Regions from separate parts of the Acerihabitans sp. TG2 genome, predicted to be linked through region 2. Evidence: predicted binding sites of a transcription regulator. Region 2 holds the regulator's gene; the other holds the start of a gene.

Region 1 (5,785 bases), on a different contig from region 2:
TCGATACACTCAACGACGATGAACGCATCGATGGTATCTTGGTACAACTGCCATTACCGGCGGGTATTGACAATATCAGCGTGCTGGAACGCATCAGGCCGGATAAGGATGTTGACGGGTTTCACCCATATAATGTCGGGCGGTTATGTCAACGCGCGCCGCTACTGCGCCCCTGCACCCCCCGCGGTATCATGACCTTGCTCGAACGCTACCAGATTGATACGTTCGGGGTAAACGCCGTGGTGGTGGGTGCATCAAACATCGTTGGCCGGCCAATGAGCCTTGAACTGCTGCTGGCCGGTTGCACGGTTACCGTAACGCACCGTTTTACCAAGGATTTGCAGCGGCATATCGAGAACGCCGATCTGCTGGTGGTTGCGGTGGGTAAACCCGGTTTTATCCCGGGTGAGTGGATAAAACCGGGTGCGGTGGTGCTTGATGTCGGCATTAGCCGATTACCCAGCGGCAAGGTGGTGGGGGATGTCGACTTTGCCACTGCCTCACAACGTGCGTCCTATATTACCCCGGTACCCGGAGGCGTTGGCCCAATGACGGTGGCAACCTTAATTCAAAACACTTTGCAGGCATGTGAAGACTTTCACGATATAGCATCTTAACGGCGGAACATGATGGAAACTTTTTCTCTTGACGGCCATCCGTACATTGCATTGTGCGATTTACTGAAGATTCAGGGTTGGTGTCACAGCGGCGCAGCAGCGAAAACCTCTATTTACGGCCAGCAGGTCAAGGTCGACGGCACGATGGAAACCCGCAAGCGGTGTAAAATCGTGGCTAACCAGCAGGTCGAATTTTTAGGAAAAACGGTGAAAATTGTCGAATAAACCGATGGATAAACATCGGTAGGTTTGCCGAAAATAAAGGTAAATAGTCAATACAAGAAGGGCGCGATAACCTGTTATCGCGCCCTTCTGCTATTTCCGTTCGAAAAAGACTAGCGGAAGTTATCCTCTACGCCAAATGGTGCCCTGAGCGCCGTCCTCTAACACAATACCCAGCGCATTAAGCTGGTCGCGGGCTTCATCAGCCAACTGCCAATCTTTATTACTGCGTGCGTCGTTGCGTTGTTTGATCAAGGCTTCAATCTTGGCAACTTCATTCTCATTGACCTGAGCGCCATGCTGCAGGAACTGTTCCGGATCCTGTTCCAGCAGGCCTAATACATTAGCCAAATCACGCAACCCTGCCGCCAGCGCGACCGCTGCCGTCGGGTCTTCAACTTTCAGACGATTGACTTCACGCGCCATCTCGAACAGCACGGAATAGGCTTCGGGAGTATTAAAATCATCGTCCATGGCGGCGGTAAACTGTGCTTTGAACGCCTCATCACCCGCGGCCGTCGTCTGTGGATCGGTACCGCGTAAAGCAATATAGAGTCGTTCCAGTGAGGATCGGGCCTGCTTGAGGTTATCCTCGCTGTAGTTAAGCTGACTGCGATAATGGCCGGACATCAAAAAATAACGTACGGTTTCGGCATCGTAATACTTCAAGACATCACGCACGGTAAAAAAGTTATCCAGTGATTTGGACATTTTTTCCCGATCGACCATGACCATGCCCGAATGCATCCAATAATTGACGTAGGGGCCTTCATGGGCACAGCTGGACTGGGCAATTTCATTCTCGTGATGGGGGAACATCAAATCCGAGCCGCCGCCATGGATATCAAAATGCGACCCCAGCTCATTGCAATTCATGGCCGAGCATTCAATATGCCAGCCTGGGCGACCGTCACCCCAGGGAGACGGCCAGCTCGGCTCGCCTTCTTTGGCCATTTTCCACAATACAAAATCCATTGGATTGTGTTTCACATCACCCACATCCACCCGGGCGCCAGCCTGAAGCTGTTCGAGATCCTGCCGGGAGAGTACCCCGTAGGTAGGATCGGTATCTACTGCAAACAAAATATCGCCATCGGTCGCCTGGTAGGCATGACCTTTTTGCAGCAAGGTACTGACCAACTCGACGATCTCCGTCATGTGGCGTGTGGCACGGGGTTCACTGTCCGGTCGCAGGATTTTTAACGCGTCAAAATCCTGATGCATTTCCGCCATCATGCGCCCAGTCAGCTGTTCAATTGTCTCTTGGTTTTTAGCCGCACGATGGATGATTTTGTCGTCTATGTCGGTAATATTGCGTACATAGTTGACGTCATAGCCTTGGTGACGCAAATAACGGGTCACCACATCAAACGCGACAAACGTCCGCCCATGGCCGATATGGCATAGGTCATAGACGGTAATGCCACACACGTACATGCCGACTTTGTCGGTATGGATAGGCTTAAAATCCTCTTTTTGTCGTGTCAGGGTATTATAAATCTTCAGCATCGAAATTCATTCCATGGTGTTAGCGGGGGTACGTGTGTGTATACCGACAAGTGCGAACGGGCTCATTGTTAACAGCGTACTGAAACCCGAAGGCGCTGGCAATTCAAGATCGGGGCCGGTAATAAAATGTTATTTTCCTGACGGCGACCAGCGCAACCCGCACGCTTTTCATGCCAGAAATCAGCATTCACTGCGGCGAATGCTGACTCAGCCCCGGACTTATGTTATAAATTCAGTCTGCTTGATCACTGACTGTGAGCAACTCATTTACTGACTCGTAGGACAACTATTTATGGTCACTCTTCATACCAATCACGGCGATATCGTCATTAAGACCTTCGCTGATAAAGCTCCATTAACCGTTGAAAATTTTCTGACTTACTGCCGCGACGGTTTTTACGATAATACCATTTTCCACCGCGTAATTAATGGTTTTATGATCCAGGGCGGCGGTTTTGAACCTGGCATGACGCAGAAAAAGACCCGTGCAACGGTGAAAAATGAAGCCAATAATGGCCTGAAAAATACCCGTGGCACCCTGGCAATGGCTCGTACTAACGATCCGCATTCCGCCACTGCGCAGTTTTTCATCAATCTGGTTGACAATGATTTCCTTAACTTCCGTTCTGAACGCGCTGACGGCTGGGGCTATTGTGTGTTTGCCGAAGTGACCGACGGACTCGACGTGGTAGAGAAAATCAAAAATGTGGCGACCGGCAACAGTGGCCCACATCAGGATGTGCCAAAAGAAGATGTGATTATTACTGGCGTGACCGTAGACGAATAATCGTTGCCATGGCAACTTTGTTTATTGCAGATCTGCATCTCAGTATTCATGAACCGGCGATCACCGCCGGTTTTCTGCGTTTTTTACAGCAGCAGGCCGTTCACGCCGACGCACTGTATATCCTGGGAGATTTGTTTGAAATCTGGATCGGCGATGACGACCCGTCGCCGCTGCATGCCGAAATAGCCCTAGCGCTCAATACGCTCAAGCAACAGGGTGTACCCTGCTTTTTTATCCATGGCAATCGCGACCTGCTTATTGGCAAGCGTTTCGCCCGGGCCAGCGGCATGACGATACTTGCGCAAGAGAAATTACTGACGTTATACGATCGTCCCATGCTTATCCTGCACGGCGACACGCTGTGTACCGATGATTTGGCTTACCAACGTTATCGACGGCGGGTTAACCGGCGCTGGGTGCAGTGGCTATTCCTGATGTTGCCGCTAAAAAAACGTGTGCGCATCGGCCAGCAACTGCGAACAGGCAGCCAACAGGCCAATCAGGAAAAATCCGCAGCCATTATGGATGTCAATCCGCAGGCCGTGGTAGCGGCATTTTCACGCTATGATGTGACATGGATGATTCACGGTCACACCCATCGGCCGGCTATCCATACCGTTGTTCTTCCCCAGGGAAAAGCCCATCGCGCGGTGCTCGGTGCGTGGCATCAGCAAGGATCCATGATAAAAGTGACCAGGGAAAGCGTAGAGCTGGTGGAGTTTCCTTTTTAGCCACTAAATTATGGCGAACACGGCTACGCAACCGTTTTCCTCGCCTGGATCACATGCTATGCTCTACGCCCTCTTCATTATAGCGCCCCCCGGCGGCACCCGGCGTGACAGGGGGCGTTGATTAATAGCACAGGAGCAACTACGCGCATGCAATCCAACCTTGCCCCGGCAAAAATTGCCATTGTCATGGGGTCCAAAAGCGACTGGGCCACAATGCAATTTGCCGCCGATATTCTCACCGAGCTGCAATTGCCCTTCCATGCGGAGATTGTTTCGGCGCATCGTACTCCGGATAAATTATTCAGCTTTGCCGAACAGGCGGCCGGCGCGGGTTACCAGGTCATTATCGCCGGTGCTGGCGGCGCGGCACATCTGCCGGGAATGCTGGCGGCAAAAACACTGGTACCGGTATTAGGTGTGCCAGTGCAAAGTGCGGCGCTCAGTGGCGTTGACAGTCTTTATTCTATTGTCCAAATGCCGCGCGGCGTACCGGTGGGCACATTGGCCATAGGTAAAGCCGGAGCGGCCAACGCCGCGCTACTGGCGGCGCAGATCCTGGCATTACATGACCAAGGGTTACATGCTCGCCTGGTCGCCTGGCGACGAGCGCAAACCGATACGGTGTTGGCTCACCCCGACCCACTGGAGGAAGCATGAAACCGGTCTGTGTTTTAGGCAACGGTCAATTGGGCCGCATGTTGCGCCAGGCCGGCGAACCGTTGGGCATTGCGGTGTTCCCGGTAGGACTGGATGCCGACCCACACTCGTTGCCGTTTGAGCAAAGCGTCATTACTGCCGAAATAGAACGTTGGCCACAAACCACGCTAACGCGCGAACTTGCCAACCACAAGGCGTTTGTCAATCGGGACATCTTCCCGCGCCTGGCCGACCGACTGACGCAAAAAACGTTGCTGGACGACTTACGGCTCGCCACGGCCCCTTGGGAAGAGCTCAGTGCCGCCGCACAATGGCCACAAGTATTCGCGTCTTTTAATAATTTGGCTATTGTTAAACGCCGCGTCGGCGGTTATGACGGACGCGGGCAATGGCGCTTATCTCCGGGGGATGAAGCATCACTTGAGCAGGAATGTTATGGTAGTTGTATCGTTGAGAAGGGTATCGGTTTTTCCGGTGAAGTGTCGCTGATCGGCGCCCGCGCCTACGATGGCAGCATGGTGTTCTACCCGCTCACCCATAACTTTCACCAGGATGGCATACTGCGCGCCAGTGTGGCATTGCCGCAGCCCGATAGCGCGCTACAGCGCCGAGCACAAAGCATGCTATCAGCGATTATGCATGAACTCAGTTATGTCGGTGTCATGGCGATGGAATGCTTTATTCTGGACGGCGATTTGCTGATTAATGAACTGGCGCCACGGGTGCACAATAGCGGTCACTGGACACAAAACGGCGCATCGCTAAGCCAATTCGAGCTGCATCTGCGCGCCATCCTCGCCCTACCCCTGCCTGAACCAGAGGTCACTTCTGCGTCGGTAATGATCAACCTCATTGGCACTGATATCAATACCGACTGGCTGGCCGATCCCCTGGTTAACCTGCATTGGTATGAAAAAGACGTTCGCCCTGGACGCAAGGTCGGCCATCTCAACCTCAACCACCCCGACGAGCGATACCTCCGCCACAGCCTAGACTACCTGGCTACGCTACTGTCGGATGAGTATCAAACCGCCCTCACCTGGGCACAAAAACAACTCGCCGAACTCAGCTAACCCCTGGCGATGGTCTGCTGCGCGATCACCGATCGCACCGCAAACCCGGTTAAAGGGAGAACGCACCAATGGGGTCGAAGCGGCCGTTTCCCGGCCGCCAGAGCGCCCCATGGTACGCTAGGCCCGCGATCACCGATCGCACCACAACCCCGGTTAGAGGGAGAGCGTGCCAATGGGGTCGAAGCGGCC
Region 2 (5,785 bases):
GATCCGTCGACATTAGCCCCGACTTCTATCAACTCAGAAAACATCAAAGACACCACGTGTTACCCAATAGATGTCGAGTTACAGGACGGTACGCTGTCGCGAAGGATGACTTAAAATAAGGAGGGTTGATGTGGGCCTTCAAGGTCATTATTCACTGCATCAGCGTGTCGAATCGCGCGCAGATAGCGCTGACGACACAGTCGCAGTACCTCGCGTTTTTGACCATCACTCATGTTACTCCAACCAAATCTTTCCTGTCGGGAACGCAGGCATCCACGGCAATAGCCCCGTGCATCCACTTGACAAATGCCACGACAAGGGCTGGTGATATCAAAAAATTCAAGTTGCTCAGGCATGCCTCCTCCCACTCACTTAAGCTAATTGAAGGCGTTATTTCGTCTGCTGGCAATTTTTTTTGTGCAAAGATCAGCCGATAGCCATCCACGTTCTCCCAATTCGGCGGTCCAGACGACTCGGTATCATTGAGTCTGGTCATTTTACTCGGCTATACTGACAGTACTGACAATTTACTGCCGTACTTCATGGTGACGGGTTATACCCGCTGCCGAATAAACCAGGGGAACATATGCGCTTACTTCACACCATGCTGCGCGTGACTGATTTGCAGCGATCTATTGATTTTTATACTAAAATATTGGGAATGCGCTTGTTGCGCACCAGTGAAAATACCGAGTATAAATATACGCTGGCTTTTGTCGGTTATACCGAGGAAACCGACGGTGCGGTCATTGAACTGACATATAACTGGGGCGTCGACCATTATGATCTGGGCAGCGCCTATGGCCATGTGGCGCTTGGGGTAGACGATGTCACCGCAACTTGCGATCGTATTCGTTCAGCCGGTGGGTTGGTGACGCGCGAAGCTGGTCCGGTGAAAGGCGGCAGCACGATTATTGCTTTTATCCAAGATCCCGATGGCTACAAAATTGAGCTGATCGAGCAACGTCATGCCGGCAAAGGCCTCGGCGCTTAAGTTTAATGGCACGCCTCCCACATGTGCTGGGGCACGCCCGACAGGCGTGTGATTGATGTTCGGGGGGCGTCGGCATGCCCCGTAACGCTAGCACGACGGTTAAACGGCTTATTGAGGCCATGCATCCCGCGTCAAAATTTGCCATAATGCGACCTATTTTCCTGAATAGTAAGAGCTGGCATGGCTGAAATTGATGATGTAAATACCCTTCGCGGACGTTTTCGCGGTTTTTATCCGGTGGTAATCGATATTGAATCCGCCGGCTTTAACGCCAACACCGATGCCCTGCTTGAAATTGCCGCCGTAACAGTAAATATGGATGATCAGGGATGGCTGATCCCCGATCAGTGTTTACATTTCCACGTAGAGCCGTTCCCTGGTTCACTTCTGCAACCTGAAGCCTTGGCCTTCAACGGTATTGATCCCAGCAATCCCCTGCGCGGCGCGGTGAGCGAATATGAGGCACTGCACGAAATTTTTAAAATGGTACGCAAGGGTATTAAAGATCGCGGTTGTAATCGGGCAATCATCGTCGCCCACAACGCCGGGTTCGATCATGGTTTTTTAATGGCGGCAGCGGGACGGGCGGGGTTAAAACGCAATCCCTTCCATCCATTCGCCACTTTTGACACCGCCGCGCTTAGCGGGCTTGTGCTCGGTCAGACCGTATTGGCCAAAGCCTGTTTGACCGGAGGAATAGAATTTGACGCAAGCCAGGCGCATTCTGCGCTATACGATACACAGAGAACTTCCGAGCTGTTTTGTGAACTGGTCAATCGCTGGAAACGGCTAGGTGGCTGGCCGTTAGCCCCTGTGGACTCAGAAACCACCGACACCCCACAATGAAGGTTCACGCTGCAGGCGCCAACACCCCTGCAGCGTGAAAGATGACACGGCACCCTATAGATTTCGCGTTGCAGGTAGGCGGCAAGTAAGAGAACCCGATGAGCTTACTTGAGTAAGTGATTCGGGTGAACGCACTTAGCCAACACCCCTGCAGCGTGAAAGATGACGGGTGCACCCTATGGATTTCGCGTTGCAGGTAGGCGGCAAGTAAGAGAACCCGATGAGCTTACTTGAGTAAGTGATTCGGGTGAACGCACTTAGCCAACACCCCTGCAGCGTGAAAGATGACACGGCACCCTATAGATTTCGCGTTGCAGGTAGGCGGCAAGTAAGAGAACCCGATGAGCTTACTTGAGTAAGTGATTCGGGTGAACGCACTTAGCCAACACCCCTGCAGCGTGAAAGATGACGGGTGCACCCTATGCTATCAACTGGCAGGCGGTACCTGCGGTTCAGATTGGGTACTGTATTTCAGCGCAGTCTCTTTGATTAGCGGTTGCAGTTCGCCATGTTGGTACATTTCAATAATAATATCGCAGCCGCCCACGAGCTCACCATCCACCCAGAGTTGAGGAAAGGTAGGCCAATCGGCGTATTTTGGCAGTTCAGCGCGAATGTCCGGATTTATCAAGACATCGACATACGCGAATGGCTCGCCACAGGCGGAAAGTGCTTGTACTGCCTGTGCGGAAAAACCGCAGCCAGGGAACTTTGGCGACCCCTTCATATAGAGAAGAATCGGGTTCTTGCCAATCTGCTGCTGAATCTTTTCAATTGTCGTCATTGTCTCGTTTCCTCAAGCCAGTAACCGGCTTATTTACTTTTGGCAGATTACATTCTAACGATTACCGGGCACGAAGATAAATCTTTTTTACCCTGCTAGCACTTTCGTAACAACATTAACGCTCAGTTAACGTGTTTTGCCCAACGTTAAACAGTGATTTTAGCGTTTTTGTTGCTGGTACCAAATACAAATTGGGCTTTAAGCACCAGGGTTCCCAATCAGGAATCGATGAAATTTCGGGCGTACAGTGCTGTTAAAAGCGACAAATTCGAGTTTATTCACGTTTATACACAATAAGGAGACAATTACAGATGCATTAACGGATTAAATAGATTAAATTCCTGTGAGACGTTGTTAACCCCCTTCCATTGGGCCACATAAGGATAGCGTTTCTCATGCGTTTATGCTTTACGCTTTTTGTGTTGCTTTTTACCCAGTTGTTCTTCAATTTGGCTCATGCCGCGCCCAATGCGGGGGTCAATGCGGACCAACGAAAATCCCAGTCGACTGCGGCCAAAGCCAGTGACAGGCGCAAACGAAAACCGGTCAAGATCGCCAAGAAAAATAAACTCCCCGCTACTGAAAAAATCAGCGTACAAAAAATCAGCATATCGAAGGCCCGAGTCAAAAAAATTGATCTGCACAAGACCAAAAACGAAAACCTGCACGGATCGGCTAAAATACATACAAAAAAAATCATTGTGCCGTCGGACACTAAGAAAATAGCCAAAATCACTAAACCGAAAAAGGGCTATAAAGTAGGCTATGGCCGGCACCGAATCAAACATCAGGCGAAGACTGAGCTCATCTCAAACCAGCCGATAAAAATGAGCGACAGCCATAAAAGACGGTACCAGCACGCCAAACTTACCGCGATGAATAAATTGCTGTCCCAGATGGGAAAACCCTATCACTGGGGTGGAAAGTCCCCAACCACAGGTTTTGACTGCAGTGGGCTCATCTATTACGCCTATAAAGATGTAGTACGGATACACATGCCCCGCACCGCCAATGAAATGTTTCATTTGCGAGATGCCGCACCGGTTAAAAAAGATGAACTGGAGAGCGGGGATTTAGTATTTTTCCATATTTCCAATCGTGGTGCCGCGGATCATGTTGGTGTTTATTTGGGCAATGGGAAGTTTATCCAGTCGCCGCGCACCGGAAGCGACATTCGCATCAGCTACTTAAACGAAGACTATTGGCAGGATCACTATGTTGGCGCGCGGCGCGTAGTGACCCCCAAAACGATCCGTTAAGGCTCGATTGCATTACTATAAATGATGGGAGTGACGCGCGCAGTCAAGGCATTTGGAAAAGGGAAGAGGCGAGGGACAAACCACTATAGCGTTGAAAAAAGGAGCCATGGCTCCTTTTTTATTTGCACATAGAGTCAGTTCATGACGGCAGTAAAGCTGAACGCCATAATAACAAAAAGTGAAAATATTGTGGTCGCTAATGATATTTTGAAATCGCTGTTCATAATGGCTCCTTAACATGTTGCTGGCCTATCAGCCGCGGCGTCCGGCAGATAATGACGCAATAGCGTTATCACGCATGATCTGCGAGCGGCGCTGCCAGTCGATGGCAGATGTCTGCCTAACGCGATTCTGGCACATTTATGATTGAAATGCTTGTCGCTTCACAGCCATGCGCAACATTTAACACTTTCACTTTGTCGCCGAATCAAGGAAAATTACCGGTTCTTTCTTATTGTGTCGTAAAGTGCTTGCGCCTTCGACAGTCATTCATTCAGGGCGTTTAGGAGTATTTAAAGCATGGCAACCATCAAAGATGTGGCGAAACGCGCTAACGTATCGACGACCACCGTCTCACACGTCATTAATAAAACCCGTTTCGTCGCGGAGGAAACAAAAATTGCCGTGTTGGACGCGATAAAATACCTGCATTACTCCCCGAGCGCTGTGGCGCGAAGTTTGAAGGTCAACCGCACCAAATCCATTGGCCTCTTGGCCAGTACCAGCGAAGCGCCCTACTTTGCCGAAATCATCGAGGCAATAGAGCACCAGTGTTTCGCTCAAGGATATACACTGATTTTATGCAACTCACATAACGATCTGGATAAACAGCGTGCCTATTTGGCTATGCTGGCGCAAAAACGCATCGACGGTTTATTGGTGATGTGCGCCGAATATCCCGAAGCACTGTTGGATATGCTCGAAGAGTACCGTCATATTCCTATGGTGGTAATGGATTGGGGCGAAGCGCGTCGCGATTTTACCGATACCATCATTGATAACGCCTTCGCCGGTGGATACTTGGCAACCCAATATTTACTCAAACGCGGGCATCGCGCCATTGGCGCCATACCCGGACAATTGGCGCGCAATACTGGCGGCGGGCGTCACCGTGGTTATCTCCATGCGATGGAACAAGCCGGAATACCTGTTGAGACACGCTGGGTGGTACAAGGTGATTTTGAACCTGAATCGGGTTACCGCGCGATGAAACAGATCCTGGCGCAAGCACAACGCCCCACCGCCGTATTTTGTGGTGGAGATATCATGGCGATGGGCGCCTTGTGCGCCATCAATGAACTAGGCTTAAGCGTACCGGACGATATCTCGATTATCGGTTATGATAATGTGCGCAATTCGTGCTTTTTTTCTCCCGCACTGACCACTATCCATCAGCCAAAACAGGAACTGGGAGAAGCTGCGCTGACCATGCTACTCGATCGCATTATCAGTAAAAGAGAAGATGCTAAATGCATCGAAGTCCATCCTCAACTGATTGAACGGCGCTCGGTTGCCGATGGCCCTTGCCTCTCCTAACGTTACCTCTACACCCCACCCACCGGCGCCATCATTCTCACCGGGCGCCGTGTCATTAGCGAACGAATCGCGGCTAATATGGCACAGCTGATACGCGGTATTGTCATTTGGCTTTTGTTCCCAACACGCAATAGTTCAGCATGGAAATCATTAAGTTATATCACAAAATACATTGCAGTCTTAACTATTGTCTAAACTCAAATGCAGGCTTATACTTAATATCGTTAACAATTATAACGAGTTGTCTAGTAACTTTTATTACAAAAATGTTGTGTTTGCCGCATGGCATCACCCTTTTTATAAAGCCCCCAGCGATAAACCAATCTTAGGCTTGCTTTATATTCCGCTGTTGTTGATGGCGGAACT

Evidence for each region. The regulator PurR, encoded in region 2, represses purine synthesis genes. The targets are predictions, from matches to a motif close to CANGCAAACGTTTGCNTG.
Region 1: purE (5-(carboxyamino)imidazole ribonucleotide mutase) is a predicted target of PurR. The motif match lies at 3,891-3,908, and genes of this name have one in related genera.

The regions. Positions count from the first base shown of each region.
Region 1 is NZ_JAYGJO010000008.1:163,393-169,177, reverse strand. It holds gene folD (bifunctional methylenetetrahydrofolate dehydrogenase/methenyltetrahydrofolate cyclohydrolase FolD) at 1-617, shown strand, start outside; gene ybcJ (ribosome-associated protein YbcJ) at 630-842, shown strand; gene cysS (cysteine--tRNA ligase) at 963-2,348, opposite strand; gene ppiB (peptidylprolyl isomerase B) at 2,641-3,135, shown strand; gene SJI19_RS09905 (UDP-2,3-diacylglucosamine diphosphatase) at 3,144-3,866, shown strand; gene purE (5-(carboxyamino)imidazole ribonucleotide mutase) at 4,014-4,523, shown strand; gene purK (5-(carboxyamino)imidazole ribonucleotide synthase) at 4,520-5,596, shown strand.
Region 2 is NZ_JAYGJO010000010.1:111,370-117,154, reverse strand. It holds gene SJI19_RS11270 (DUF1289 domain-containing protein) at 111-356, opposite strand; gene gloA (lactoylglutathione lyase) at 587-994, shown strand; gene rnt (ribonuclease T) at 1,175-1,840, shown strand; gene SJI19_RS11255 (Grx4 family monothiol glutaredoxin) at 2,268-2,624, opposite strand; gene SJI19_RS11250 (C40 family peptidase) at 3,020-3,883, shown strand; gene SJI19_RS24850 (YnhF family membrane protein) at 4,018-4,107, opposite strand; gene purR (HTH-type transcriptional repressor PurR) at 4,403-5,419, shown strand.